Regions from separate parts of the Paenibacillus hunanensis genome, predicted to be linked through region 1. Evidence: riboswitches for the same ligand, from Rfam matches in the RefSeq annotation. Region 1 holds a riboswitch; the other holds the start of a gene.
The links. Region 1 has a riboswitch for S-adenosylmethionine ahead of metA (homoserine O-acetyltransferase MetA). Riboswitches for the same ligand answer to the same signal wherever they lie in the genome.
Positions count from the first base shown of each region.

Region 2: linked by a shared signal. The riboswitch ahead of SK066_RS05075 (methionine ABC transporter ATP-binding protein) and the one ahead of metA (homoserine O-acetyltransferase MetA) in region 1 are both predicted to bind S-adenosylmethionine.

Region 1 is NZ_CP139194.1:4,075,844-4,083,380, reverse strand. It holds gene SK066_RS16580 (HAD-IA family hydrolase) at 1-1,211, shown strand, start outside; gene corA (magnesium/cobalt transporter CorA) at 1,565-2,500, opposite strand; SAM riboswitch class I at 3,022-3,158, shown strand; gene metA (homoserine O-acetyltransferase MetA) at 3,305-4,246, shown strand; gene SK066_RS16565 (DUF6756 family protein) at 4,248-4,718, shown strand; gene SK066_RS16560 (PLP-dependent transferase) at 4,774-5,964, shown strand; gene SK066_RS16555 (aminotransferase class V-fold PLP-dependent enzyme) at 5,970-7,226, shown strand; gene SK066_RS16550 (hypothetical protein) at 7,472-7,537, shown strand, end outside.
Region 2 is NZ_CP139194.1:1,278,597-1,286,133, reverse strand. It holds gene SK066_RS05105 (YuzB family protein) at 1-167, opposite strand, end outside; gene SK066_RS05100 (NifU family protein) at 336-581, shown strand; gene SK066_RS05095 (SDR family oxidoreductase) at 682-1,449, opposite strand; gene ybaK (Cys-tRNA(Pro) deacylase) at 1,912-2,385, shown strand; gene SK066_RS05085 (MetQ/NlpA family ABC transporter substrate-binding protein) at 2,576-3,403, opposite strand; gene SK066_RS05080 (methionine ABC transporter permease) at 3,481-4,158, opposite strand; gene SK066_RS05075 (methionine ABC transporter ATP-binding protein) at 4,155-5,174, opposite strand; SAM riboswitch class I at 5,305-5,457, opposite strand; gene SK066_RS05070 (COX15/CtaA family protein) at 5,991-6,992, opposite strand; gene SK066_RS05065 (thioredoxin family protein) at 7,368-7,537, opposite strand, start outside.

The sequences.
Region 1 (7,537 bases):
ACAATGTTAAAGACGGGATTCACGCCGCATCGATGGCAGGCAGCTGGCTGACGATTGTTGGCGGATTCGCAGGGATGCGTCAGCACAATGGCATCCTGCATTTTGAACCTAAGCTACCGCCGAACTGGACGCGCTATAGCTTCCGTGTACAATTCCAGAACCGTCTGCTGGATATTACGATTGAACAAAATATGACGACCTATCGTATCATTCGCGGTGAGCCGCTGACGATATCGCATTATGATGAGCAGCGTGTCGTTGCGATGACACGTCCACTGGAGATCAAGAACCGGACGCTCAAGGCGGTCATTTTCGGTCTGGAGGGTGTACTCATCCCGATGCCGAGCATGGAGGATACAAGCTATGCCGAGGCGTATACGCCGGATGCCATTCCAGAGGAAGAGTCCGAGCGTACTGAGCAGGAGTCGCAGCGAGCTGCCCATGCGGAAGCTTCGTTAAAGCGTCACAATGAAAACGAAAGTCGCAAAGAAGCGGAAGCACAGGCAGCGGCCGATGCAGAGGACAAAAAGAACAAAGAAGACGAGAAGACCAAGCAAGCGTCCGTATCGTCTGCTCCTGATCCTAGTGCAGCGACGCGCCATGCAGATGCTGGACAAAAGGAATCTGCGGGCTCTAGCAAAAAGCAGCTGAAAAAGAACGACACAAGCAGCAAGGAAGCTGCCAAAGCACAGGATGCAGGTGCAGCAGCCAAAGGAGCCGGAGCGGAAGCACCGCCTGCGAAGAAAACGGTACAGGCAGATCATATCGAAGCGCCTATTTTACGAGTCGAGACGATGGATGTAGAGCAGCTTAAACGCGAATTCCTGCTACCAGGTGCAGAGGATCTACTCATTCAGCTACGCGAGCAAAATGTAGCTGTACTGCTCGCCTCGGATCGTCCTGATGCACGTCGCATTATGGAGCGACTCGGTATGGAGCATTATTTCTCATCGATCGTGCAGGCACAGGATATTACACATCCGAAGCCAGATCCAGAAGGCTTCATTCTCGCAGCGGAGTCGGTCGGCATTCACCCGTACCATTGTATGGTGATTGAGGATTCACCGGATTGTCTGCAATCCGTGCGTCAGGCAGGGATGAAGACGATCGGCGTCAGCCTGCATCATATTATGGATAATGCTCACTTCACCGTTGCCAGTCTAGAGCACTTGAATGCGGAGACGATGGAGCGCTGGATGGAGATTCCGTAATGAAGATGGTAGTGTGAGGGATAGGTGCTGTTTTGCAAACCATTCGTCACATCGTCAAGCAGGATGCAAGTCTATACAGCAATATAAAATGGAAGTGGATCTAAAGCGGATCTAAATCGTATATAGAGCGAATATCAAACAAATATCAAACCAAACCAATATGAAATAATAAAAGCCCCTTTCCTGAGTGAAAGGGGCTTTTATATAAGTTGTCTATAACACGCATTTTCTACTAGCATCACTATAATAAGTGTCGTGTACCAATAGGTATTCATTTTTCGGATCACAGCTGTCTTACGAGTCTTTGTAACTGGATCGGAATAACAGGCCGGGGAGAAATGACCTCCAACTGTTCAGATCCAATCCTTTTTACGGAACGTAAAGAACATCGTCAGACCGAGCGCGATCATAATACCAATGACCATCGGATAGCCAAAATGCCATTTGAGCTCAGGCATATTTTCAAAGTTCATCCCATAAATACCGGTAATCACCGTCAGCGGCATGAATATCGTCGTAATCGCGGTAAACACGCGCATAATTTCATTGGCACGGTTGGCGATACTGGACTGATAGGCTTCTCGTAAGTTGCCCATCAGATCGCGGAATGTATCGAACATCTCGGATACTTTGACCGCATTCTCGTACACGTCACTAAAATACTTTTGCAATTGATCATCGATCAGACGCAGATCCTTTTTGTTCAGCGTATTGATCACCTCGCGCTGTGGGCCGAGTACACGCTTGAGCCACAGAATCTCACCGCGCAAACCGATAATTTCGTTCAAATGCGATTTTTTCGTGCTCATCAGAATACTTTCCTCAAGCCGTTCAATCTGATCCTCAATCCGGTCACCTACTGTAAAGTAGTTATCGACCACCAGATCGACGAGCAAGTACATGAATTTGTCAGGACGACTAACTTCCTCTTCCCACAAAATCGGCTTAAGCGTGCGCAGCTCGCTAATCTTCTGCTTGGTCACCGTAATAATAAAATGACGTCCCAGGAAAATGTTCAGTGCGCGCAAAAAAATCTCTTCATCGTCAAAACGAATACTGTTCACAACGATAAAGTAGTGATTTTCGTAAATCTCGATTTTTGGCCGCTGCTCTTCATCGCCCATCATGTCCTCAACCGCCAGATCATGTAGCATAAAGAGAGGTTGAAGCAGGATCAGATCATCAAGACCAGCGTCAATCCAGTAAAAGCCTTCCTCCGGTGCAATCAGTGTTTCGTTAACATCCTCAACCAGCGTGAAATTGCCGGCGTTTACGTGCCGAATTTTCATAGTATGCTCTACTCCTTTTTCATTTTAAAATGAGCAGGAAAAGAGACGGCAATTGTACACACTTCTGTTAAGCTTCGCTATTATATGAAAATGATCTTTTCAACATGGCGCGCTCCTCCGGTATCCTATTGTCGTTCCATTCCTGTGATTGGGTATATCGTTGCGGCAAGCTGGTCCTCGGGTCGCCTTCCATCTTGAAATTCACCTCTTTATGATCAGTTTTGAATGATATCGTATACGCAATGTTTTATGAAAAACATGAAAATACGTCAAATACTTGTTAAGTATACCGTGGAGACAGCAGGCTTTCAAGTCTAGTATTAGTGATTTTCTCACAGTGGATGAAATGAAAAAGAATTTTGGTGTTTGTATGCGATTCTGCTGACTAATTTGCTCCTATCTACACGTGTATAACATCTTTATCGGCTGAACATTCTCTTGACGATAGGTAGGGAAGTAGTATAAATTATGGTATAAGTAATTCCGTATTTCCTGTTTTACCCCATAATCAAATACAGCGAATCTTATCAAGAGCAGGCGGAGGGACTAGCCCTATGAAGCCCGGCAACCGGCAGTCATATACTGTACGGTGCTAATTCTAGCAGAGATACAGGTACATCCTACGATGAAGTATCTGGTATCTGCTGACAGATGAGAGAGGCGCTATACAGACGCAGCTTGTTTGCGTATACGACCTTTCTCAGCTCCATCGAGAAAGGTCTTTTTGCGTATTTGCGCACCTCCTTTCACTATACGGGCACGCTTTTCGCTGCATGACCAACCATCTATAAGGAGTGAATGACAATGCCAATCAAAATCCCTGACAGCTTACCGGCAAAGGAAATTCTGACCGGAGAAAATATTTTCGTAATGGACGAGTCGCGTGCCTACCAGCAGGACATTCGTCCACTGCGCATCGCTCTGCTCAACCTGATGCCAACGAAGGAAACGACCGAGACGCAGCTGCTGCGTTTGCTCAGTAACAGTCCACTACAGGTGGATGTGTACCTGCTGCATACTCGCTCGCACATTTCCAAAAACACATCGGCAGAGTACCTGAATACCTTTTATAAAACATTCCCTGAAGTGAAGCATCTGCGCTTTGATGGTCTGATCGTCACAGGCGCACCGGTGGAAACGATGGAATTCGAGGATGTGAACTACTGGGAGGAGATTCAGGAAATCTTCGACTGGAGCAAAACAAATGTGACGTCGACGATGCATATCTGTTGGGCTTCACAGGCAGGGCTGTATCACCACTTTGGTGTTCCAAAGGTGGATTTGCCAGAGAAATGCTTCGGCGTATTCCCGCACACGCTCAATAAGAGCAATGTACCGCTGCTACGTGGGTTTGATGAGTGGTACTATGCACCCCATTCCCGTCATACGGAAGTGCGCCGCGAGGATATCGAGAATGTGCCAGGGCTTGAAATTTTGTCTGAATCAGATGAGGCAGGCATCTATATCGTAGCTACGCAGGATGGGAAGCAGATTTTCGTTACGGGGCACTCGGAATATGATCCGCTGTCGCTCAAATGGGAATATGACCGCGATATTGCTAAAGGTATGGATATTGCCGTACCGAAAAACTATTTTCCAAACGATGACCCAACGCGTACACCACCGTCCAAATGGCGTGCACATGCCAATCTACTATTTTCCAACTGGCTGAACTATTACGTCTACCAGGAAACACCGTACGATCTGGAAGCGGAAAAAGCTCAGGCAGGTCTGTATTCGATTTGATATGGACACGTACGAAGAGCATTCGCTCCATCGCAGTTTGCGTCAGGAGCTGGAAGAAGCGTGCTTGACCGGGAATATTCGCGATCATGAAGTTCCTGCTACAGAAGAGGTGATTCGAGCCATTGAGAGTATGTATGTGGGTGGTGTACCTCGTGCATGGTGGCTTGAACTGAGACATGTAGTGCATAGACAGCATTCGGACGACGATCAGTCATATATGGGAATCGAGCATATCGTTCGCCAATACTGCGATTCGGATATGCGGGCGAATCAGAAGCTACTATTTATCGTAGATGAAGATAATGAGCGACATCATGTGCTTGCTTTAACATTGGACGAAATGGTACATGTAATCGCGGAATGTCGTTTTTTTGAATACTATATTTGTTCTAACGATTATGGATGGTTGCTATGTGAGAACGAGCATGGAGAGTTTATCATCTGCAAGCGTTCAGGGTTGGATACTGCATAAGGTAGAGATGATTAGAAATGATAGTTGATTTGGATATCTGAGGAGGACGTAACGCATGACGTACAAAAAGAATCAGGAATCATCGCTTAGTATTGAAAGCCGGCTTGCCCAGATCGGATCGGTAGACGAGCCGGTAACAGGAGCTATTAATTTCCCTATTTATCAATCGACGGCATTCCGTCATCCAGAGCTTGGTAAAAGTACAGGCTTTGACTATATTCGGACGACGAATCCGACTCGCGCGGTGTTGGAGCAATCTGTAGCTGAGCTGGAATCGGGCGATGCAGGCTTTGCCTGTAGCTCTGGTATGGCAGCGCTGCAAACGATCTTTGCGATGTTCGGTCAGGGCGATCATCTGATCGTCTCGCTTGATCTGTACGGCGGTACGTATCGTTTGCTGGAGCGCATTATGTCGAGGTTCGGTGTAAGTGCTTCGTATGTGGATACGAATGATCTGGACGCGCTGGAGCGTGTACGTCAGGACAATACGCGTGCCGTATTTATTGAAACGCCGACCAATCCGCTCATGATGATCACGGATATCGCTGCGGTAACAGGCTGGGCGAAGCAGCATCAGCTACTAACGATTGTGGATAATACGTTGCTGACACCATTTTTCCAGCGTCCGATCGAGCTGGGGGCAGACATCGTTATTCATAGTGCGAGTAAATATCTGGGTGGACACAATGACGTACTCGCAGGGCTGATCATCACCAAGGGTACAGAAATATCGGAAGAAATTGCCTTCCTGCACAACTCGATTGGCGGCGTACTATCGCCAAGTGATTCGTACCAGCTCATGAGAGGGATGAAGACGCTGGCGCTACGTATGGAGCGTCATGAATATAATGCACTCACGATTGCCAAGCATCTGCAGCAGCATCCTCAGATTGCTCAGGTATTCCATCCAGGCCTGCCCGATCATCCGGGCTATGAGGTACAGAATCGTCAATCAAGCGGAAATACAGGCATCTTCTCATTCAAAGTAACAGATGCACGCTATATTGCACCGATTTTGCGTCATATTAAGCTCATTGCCTTTGCGGAAAGTTTGGGCGGTGTCGAGTCGTTGATGACGTATCCAACGGTACAAACCCATGCGGATATTCCGTTGGAAATTCGTGAGGCGGTAGGCGTGGACGATCGTCTGCTGCGCTTCTCAGTCGGAATTGAGCATGTAGATGATCTGATTGCTGATCTGGATGCAGCGCTGGAAGCGGCTCGTCTGGAAGTTGAAGGAGCGTGAATGGAATGAATGAAAACAATTCAAATCAGCCGAATACAGGAACAGATACAGGCACAACAAATTCCGCTTCAGATTCTACAGCGTCTGCTACTTCTGGCAGCACGGCATCAAAACGTGCGATTCCACCGCGTAGTCTGGAAACAAAGCTGATTCATTTTAACGGTTCCGTTGATCCGACCACGGGTGCATCCAGCGTGCCGATCTATCAGGCATCGACCTTTCATCAGGATGATATTCTGAATCCACCACAGCATGATTACAGTCGTTCCGGTAATCCTACACGTCAAGCGCTGGAGGACTATATTGCGGTGCTGGAAGGCGGAGCGAGAGGCTTTGCTTTTGCTTCTGGTATGGCGGCGATCTCAACGGCCTTCCTGCTGCTATCCGCAGGTGAGCATGTGATCGTAACCGAGGATGTGTACGGTGGTACGTATCGTTTGCTGACAACGGTGCTGAATCGTTTGAATATTGAGATTAGCTTTGTGGATATGACCGATCTGGAGCAGGTGAAGGCGGCTTTGCGTCCGAATACGCGCGCGGTTTATATGGAGACACCTTCCAATCCAACGCTGAAAATCACCGATATTCATGCGGTGACCGAATGGGCGAAGGAGCATCATCTGCTGACGATGCTGGATAATACGTTTATGACCCCGTATTACCAGCGTCCGATTGAGCTTGGAGTGGATATTGTGTTGCACAGCGCGACCAAGTTCCTCGGCGGTCATAGCGATGTACTGGCAGGGTTAGCCGTAACACGCACGCTAGAGCTAGGCAAGCAACTCAAGCATTTGCAAAATGGACTCGGTACCGTGCTCGGCCCACAGGATTCATGGCTGCTTATGCGCGGCATGAAGACCCTAGCGGCGCGGATGTCGCATAGCGAGAAGAGCACGGCACGTATCGCAGAATGGCTGCAAACGCGTAGCGATATCGAAGCGATCTATTATCCTGGCTTATCGACTCATCCGGGTCATGAGATTCACACCTCCCAATCCACAGGCTATGGCTCAGTCATCTCCTTCGATGTCGGCTCAGGCGAACGCGCCAAGCAGGTGCTGGATCGTGTACAGCTGCCGATCGTAGCGGTAAGTCTGGGGGCGGTGGAAAGTATTCTATCGTATCCACCCACGATGTCACACGCGGCGATGGGTGCCACCGTGCGCGCGGAGCGTGGAATTACCGATGGATTGCTGCGTCTATCGGTTGGTTTGGAGGATGTGGAGGATTTGATCGCGGATTTGGAGCAGGCGCTGGATTGATCCGTTTCTCCATTTATCGATCGATAGAAGTATAAGAGCAATGACAGATAGGTATGAATGGCAGAGCTTATCAAGATTCATATTTTAAAAGTCCAGTGGATTCGATTCTTTTATAGGAGAGTCGATTCAGCTGGACTTTATCTTTTTATTTTGGTATTTTTTAGCAATGGGTAGATGGATTTGGGAATACCCGATAGATGTACATATACCAAATAAAAAAGCACGAAATGAAGAAAGGAGCAGGCATGAGAAAAGCAATTGCGTTTAGTATTAGCGGTGTTTTCATAGCAGCAGGTATAGGATTCATGTGG
Region 2 (7,537 bases), 2.8 Mb from region 1:
ATTTCGCCGTTTACCATCGCATAAGGCATCGCATAACACTGTCCGCAATTGCCCAGACAGCCATATTCAATCACATCATAATCGGGATTGCTCTCCAGCTCCTTCAGGATGCGACCGGTGCCATGATGCATATTGCTCTGGCAAAATTCGATGATCGGTCTCATCATAGATAACACTCCAATCTGTATATGTTCCGGTGTTCCAGTAGGTGTCAATCATGCGCCTGTATGTCCATTTTCAAAATTAATTTGAAATGAGTATAAAAATCAGTGGCGCAATTGCTGAAATTGGTTTACTTTTATATTATAATATACTTACGAAAGGAGTTGAACAATATGAGTGAGAGTGTACAAACACAAATGTACGATGAAGTACTTGAAGTGCTGGATAAACTGCGTCCATTCCTGCAACGCGATGGCGGTGACGTGGAACTGGTAGACGTTGAAGATGGTATCGTTAAGCTGAAGCTGATGGGTGCATGCGGTAGCTGCCCAAGCTCTACCATCACACTGAAAGCCGGTATTGAACGCGCCCTTTTCGAAGAAGTTGAAGGTGTGGAAGAGGTTGTACAGGTATTCTAATCTGTCCCTTATCATGCGTTAATTCATAGGCAAGTAGCCAAAATAAAGAGGATGTCCGCTTCCCTTCTGGGAGGAGCGGCATCCTCTTTTTGGTTAGAATTTATTTTACATACGGGCGGATCGGGTCTAATCCGCCGGAGATATCCATAATATTACCGGTAATAAAGTCTGAATCCTCCTCGCAAAGATACGCGATTACGCGTGCAATATCTTCGCCGCTACCCGGACGTCCGCGCGGTGTCTCTCCGTCGCTCATGCCCAGCACTTCCTCAATCCGCTTCTCCTTATTATCCCCACGGATATCGCCCGGACAGATCATATTGACCGTAATGCCACTGGAAGCTTCCTCGACCGCAAGCGTTTTCGTAAACGAAACGAGACCGACCTTTGCCGCTGCATATACGGCACGATGCGGCCATGCTCGTGATTCCGCAGCATGTCCAAAGCCGAAATGAATGATTCGACCCCACTTTCGCTCACGCATCCCTGCTAGTACACGATGATCAAGTAACATCGTACCGATCAGATTGCCCTGAAGCATCTCCATAATCTCTTCACGCTCATAGTCGATAAATAAACGGCGCTCCCGTATAAAGGGGCCTGCATTGTTTACAAGAATATCTACCGTCCCAAGACGCTGCTCTACCTCATCAATCAGGCGATCGATCTCGGATGCTTGTGATACATTGGCCTGTACAGCGATACACTGCACACCCATCGCCTCGATTTGCTGTTGCAGCTCTGCGGCTTCGTGCTTGCTATTCACATAGTTTAAAGCAATATGATGACCTTGACTGGCAAGTGTGAGTGCTGTCATTTTGCCCAGGCCTTTGGCACTTCCGGTAATGAGGGCTATTTTTCGTTCCAAAGATGTGCCTCCTTATCATAAATATGGCTCCACGCTATTCAAGTGTACTGATGTGGATGCCTTGATGTCAAAATAATGGCAGTGAAGATGAATGAGGTTAAGATATGGTTGGGCTAATAACACGCCCTATTGCCTTAATTAGATTAAAGAATGATCTTACATATGATGCTACGCTGGATGTGTTAAATGACTGTTTTCAGATGGATAGCGTACAGTTTATTGCTTCAATTTTAATTGTATTCAAACAGGTTAGCTACCAAAATATGTACCCGATCTGGAATCTGTTTGAAACTTTTTTACATTTGAAGTACATTAAGAAAAGTAATTAATAGAGGGATAATGGTTAGTTTTACTGCATATCGGGTGGATAGCTCTAATCAAATAAAGGGTGCCTCTTGTCCTGGATAATAGATAGGCTGCGATCTATATTTTAGTCTATACGCACAGAAAGGAAGCTATAGTATGAGTTCAGCTAAAACCAATGCGATGCGCATTTTGGATAAAGAGCATATCGCTTATGTCGTACATGAATATGATCCTGAGGATGGACAGGTGCATGGTACAGCGGTAGCTGAGAAGATTGGAAAGCCTGCTCCGATTGTACATAAAACGCTGGTGACACGTGGTAAAAATGGGCTGCATATATTTGTTATTCCGGTAGCGGAGGAATTGGATTTGAAAAAGGCGGCGCGTGCAGCTCAGGAAAAGAAGCTGGATATGTTGCCGGTGAAGGAATTGCTTGCGCATACCGGCTATATTCGTGGTGGCTGCTCGCCAGTAGGGATGAAAAAGCTCTATCCCACTTTTATCGATCATCGTGCGGAGGTACTGGAACAGATGGTGGTTAGTGCAGGCAAGATTGGCATGCAAATGGAGCTTGCGCCTGACGAACTGGCCGCTGTAGTGAAAGCACAGTTTGCTGAGGTTTGTGTGTGAGTTTGATGATGATAATACAAAAGCATCCTGCCTGTAAAAGGTCAGGATGCTTTTTCTATTGAGCTACTTTATTGATTTTAGCCATTGTAGCTTGCGAAGCTAGTTGCAAAGGTTCATCGGGTTGGTTTCTCAACTAACTGAACGCTGCTAGCTAGCGCTACAATGCATATTGCCATTAATTATATCTAGCTTAGAATGCTGGGATGACAGCGCCTTTGTACTGTTCTTCGATGAATTTTTTGGTATCATCGGAAGTCAGTGCTTTAGCCAGCTTTTGGATCGCTTCGGAATCTTTGTTGTCTTCGCGAGCTACCAGGTAGTTGGCATATGGTGCGCTGCTATCTTCTACAACCAGTGCGGATTTTGGATCGATTTTTGCTTCCAGCACATAGTTCATGTTGATCATCGCCATGTCTACTTGATCTAGCTGACGAGTCAGCATCGCTGCATCCATTTCTTTAAATTGCAGGTTTTTCGGATTGGAGGTGATGTCTTTCGTTGTAGAAGTGATATTTGTTTTGTCTTTCAGCTCGATCAGGCCGTTGTTAGCGAGCAGAATCAGTGCGCGTGCGCCGTTGGATACTTCATTTGGAATCGCGATTGTTGCGCCTTCAGGCAGCTGATCCAGTGAAGTGTACTTTTTGGAATAACCACCGAATGGCTCGATGTGTACGCCCTGTACGATAACCAGATTCATGCCACGGGATTTATTTTGCTCATCCAGGTAAGGCTTCGTTTGGAAGTAGTTCGCATCCAGCTTTTTGTCGTTCAGCTGTACGTTCGGCTGAATGTAGTCTGTGAACTCAACAACATCCAGGTTTACGCCTTCTTTTGCCAGCTCAGGCTTCAGGTGGTTCAGGATTTCTGCATGCGGTACAGCTGTAGCGCCAACGCGCAGTGTTACCGCTCCATTACTGTCTGTACCAGAAGCAGCATTGGAATTATCCGCTTTGTTTCCGCAAGCAGCGACAACCGCTACGAGCATAATGCTAACGAGTGCAAGCAACCATTTTTTCATTGTAAGTTCCCCTTTTCGCTTCTATTTTATATATGATAATAATTCCATAAACACATTATTCCTACCCGATAACTGGATTATCGGCGTGAAAAATGAATAACAAGACGATCACCCAGCATTTGCAGCGCCTGTACGATAATGACCATCAGCACGACTGCTACCAGCATAACGCCCATATCGTAGCGATAATAACCGTAGTTAATTGCCAGCGTACCTAAGCCGCCAGCCCCTATCATACCTGCCATTGCGGTATTCGACACAAGCGCAACAACGGTTACCGTCAAGCCTGCCAGCAGACCCGGCATCGCTTCGCGTAGCAGTACGCGACCAATGACCTGTCCGGTGGATGCTCCCATCGCATACGCCGCCTCGATCACACCACGATCAACTTCACGCAATGCAGTCTCAACCAGTCGTGCAAAGAACGGCGCAGCGGCAATAACAAGCGGCGGAATGGTTCCTAATACACCAATCGTTGTACCGACGAGCAGATCCGTCAGCGGCAGCAAGGCTACGATCAGGATGATGAAGGGCACCGAGCGCAGGATGTTCACAATGACTGAGATCACGGAGTACACACCTTTGAGCACCGGCGAAGTCGAGCGCGATGTCATAAATAGCATGATACCGAGTGGCAATCCGATCAGTAGGGTAAACAATCCAGAGGCACCGATCATTTGTAGTGTTTCAATCGTTGCCGTACCAAATTCATTCCAGTCAATCTGGGAAAAATCCAGTTCACCAAAATTACTCATGATTCCATCACCTCCACATTCAGACCTTTTGCCGTCAACTTGTCCAGCGTCTGCTGGATGGCAGCTGGTGCTCCGTCAAAGCGTACGATCAATTGACCGTATGGCACACTTTTGAGTGTGGATATCGTTCCCTGCAAGATGGCAAAGTCTACGCCAGTCTCACGTACGGTACGTGACATGATGGATTCATACGTCTTATCGCCGAGGAAGGAAATCTTCACAGCCAGCGATGATTCACTGTGTGGCCCAGCAAGCACAGCATCTAGCAGCTCACTATGGCTGGATTCACGAGTGATAAAATCACGTGTGATCGGATGCTGCGGCTTCAAAAACACCTCAGCGACAGGTCCCTGCTCTACAATGCCACCCTGATGAATAACCGCGACACGATCACAAATGCTTTGAATAACATTCATCTCGTGTGTGATCAGTACAATCGTCAGGTTGAAGCGCTGATTAATATCAAGCAGCAGCTTCAAGATGGAATCCGTAGTCTGTGGATCAAGCGCAGATGTCGCTTCATCACAGAGCAGTACATCCGGGTCACTCGATAGTGCGCGAGCGATACCGACACGCTGCTTTTGTCCACCAGACAGCTGGGCTGGATATTTCTGTGCATGTGCTTCCAGTCCAACGAGCTTCAATAATTCATCAACCCGAGTACGAATGTTCTTTTCTGGTGTCTTAGCCAGACGAAGTGGGAAAGCAATGTTATCGTAGACCGTTGCCGATGATAGCAGATTAAAATGCTGAAAGATCATGCCGATCTTGCGGCGGCGCGTCTGCAATGCTCCCTTGCCCAGCTTAGTCAAATCTACACCATCGATCCAGATATGACCTGATGTTGGACGTTCTAGCAGATTAATACAGCGAATTAGTGTACTTTTACCTGCTCCTGAATGTCCGATCACTCCGAAAATCTCACCTTTTTCAATGGATAGATCCAGATCGCTCAGTGCGGGCGTTGTATTTTTACCTTTACCATAAACTTTGGTTACATGTTCAAGACGAATCAAGCTTGAGGTCCTCCTCCCGGTTGTCGGTCTGCATGCGATTTCGTTCAATCTATTTTCAGCCGGTTCTTTTTTATACACAAAAAGAGCCCATTTTCTGCAGAAAAGGGCTCTCTATCCGTAAGATATTGCCTTCTCATCTGCCAAAATCACAGACTGTTCCATTGCTGTACAGCCGTCATTTTGTAGGATTTAGCACCATGTCATTTTGAAAAGGCAAGCTGCCATTCTCAAAATCGGTTGCCGGGCTTCATCGGGCCAGTCCCTCCACCACTCTCGATAAGAAAATATGAAAACATCGAATGAAAATCTTTACTCAGTATATTGAACTTCACAATCTTTGTAAAGTGGAAAATGGGGATTTTTCATTAATTTCTGCAAATGTTCATTTTGGGATTAAGCTGGGGGGAGTAGACGGAGGGGGCATGTGGTTGTTTGGCAGCAACCACTTCGGGAAGGAATAAGGGGACGGACTCAGTGGAGCCGCGGGAATCTACGGATTAGGAATTTACTGTAGATTCCCGCCCCTCCAAAATCGTCCTTTCCCCTTATTTCCTTCCCTTCGTTCTGTGCGTGTGCGGGTAGAGCTCATGCAATAGCGGTAGGGTGGTGTACAAACCAGCTTTATAAGAGGGGAGTGGGTAAGTAGGTAGTTTGTTAAGTTACTAGGTTGCTAGATTGTAAAATCGTCTATGGGGATAGATTGAGTATGGAGATGTTGAGTTGTAAAAAAGCTGTACTTCGGCGCATGAGAACGTCGAAGCACAGCTTTGGAGAAGGCTTATTATATTGGCTCGTTTACATTTATACTCTTTTAAATTAACGAGTTACAGGGACGCCGGGGTTGTTGGGTTTTTGTTGGTGTACGTTGGATTCGGCGTATGATTTGCGGCTTAGTTGCCAGGTTCGGAGGCTCATGTAGCAGAGGATACCGAACAGGAACTGGATGAGCAGAGTGTGTGCCATCGTTGCGAAGAAGTAGACTTCTGGCACGTCCATGGTGAAGATGTTAACTGCGCCGCTTACGAATTGCAGTAGGATGAATACGACAGCAACGATACCCATTTTACGGATACTCGGGTTATTTGGGTGGTGACGATAGGCGTAGTGACCGAGAATGGCGATCACGATGACCAGTGCAAGTGCTGCTGCGCGGTGCAGGAAGGCTACGCCAACGCCGCCGGATAGCTCAGGGATAACGGCACCGTTACAGAGCGGGAAGCCGGAGCAGCCGCCTCGTGAATCGGTGTGCGTTACGAATGCACCTGTGTATACGACGATATACGTAAAGATGGTTGAGAACCATGTCAGGTTACGGAAGCCTTTGCTAACAGGTGGCTGGTTCTCGTAGGTATGTGTACGCTGATATTTATGCAATCTGCGTGCTGTGAACGCCATCAGCATGGAGCTGGAGAAAGCGATCATGGAGAAGCCGAAGTGCAATGCCATGATTGCTGAGGACTGAGAAAATACTACAGCCAATGCGCCCATAATCGCTTGCAATACGACAAAGATTAGAGTTAGTACCGCATAAAGACGTAATTCTTTATTTTTGTTAAAAAAGATAAAACCGATGAATGAAAATAGTGCTGTCAAACCTGCAAAACCACTAACCATTCGGTGCGTATACTCAATCAAGGATGAGATCGTATATGCAGGGATGAATTGACCATGACAAAGCGGCCATTCGCGCCCACAGCCCAGTCCTGATCCAGTCTTGGTCACGACCAGACCGCCCATTGTTGCGAGAAACATAGCCAAACAGGTTATATAGCTTAACCATTTCAAATGCTGAATCGTTATCAGTGGCTTACGTGCCATAATTAAAATCACCCGCTATTAAATTAGTAGTGACGTTCATGTGAAGTCACTATTCATTATAGCGAATCTAGCGTCATTACTACCATCGGGTTTGTGACAAATCGTTGATCTATTTATAACCATTTTGAGGCGTTGTAGCGATTGTATAACGTTCCCAATTACAGCCTGTATATATTGTAGTTAATGAGACGAGATACACAGGGATAAATATAGAAAGTAGATAATCTTGCAGCATAATATCTGGCGTTAGAAGCGTAGTCGCAGTGGAGCTGGACGTTCGGCTTCCCATTACCTTCTAAATGAAAAAAGAATGATCTCCGATTTGCTCAGAGACCATTCTTTTCATTGTTCTACATCGTATTGTTATTGCACACTTTACTCTGCCGCTTGTGCATTCAACGCCCCATACACCTCAACCGCACGATCCAGGAACTGTTCAATCTCCTGGCGCGATTTGCGGGCTTTGTTTACGAAACGGATCAGTTCCTTACCATTCGCATAAGCGACAAAGCTTGGAATGCCCAGAATATTTTGTTCCTGACTCA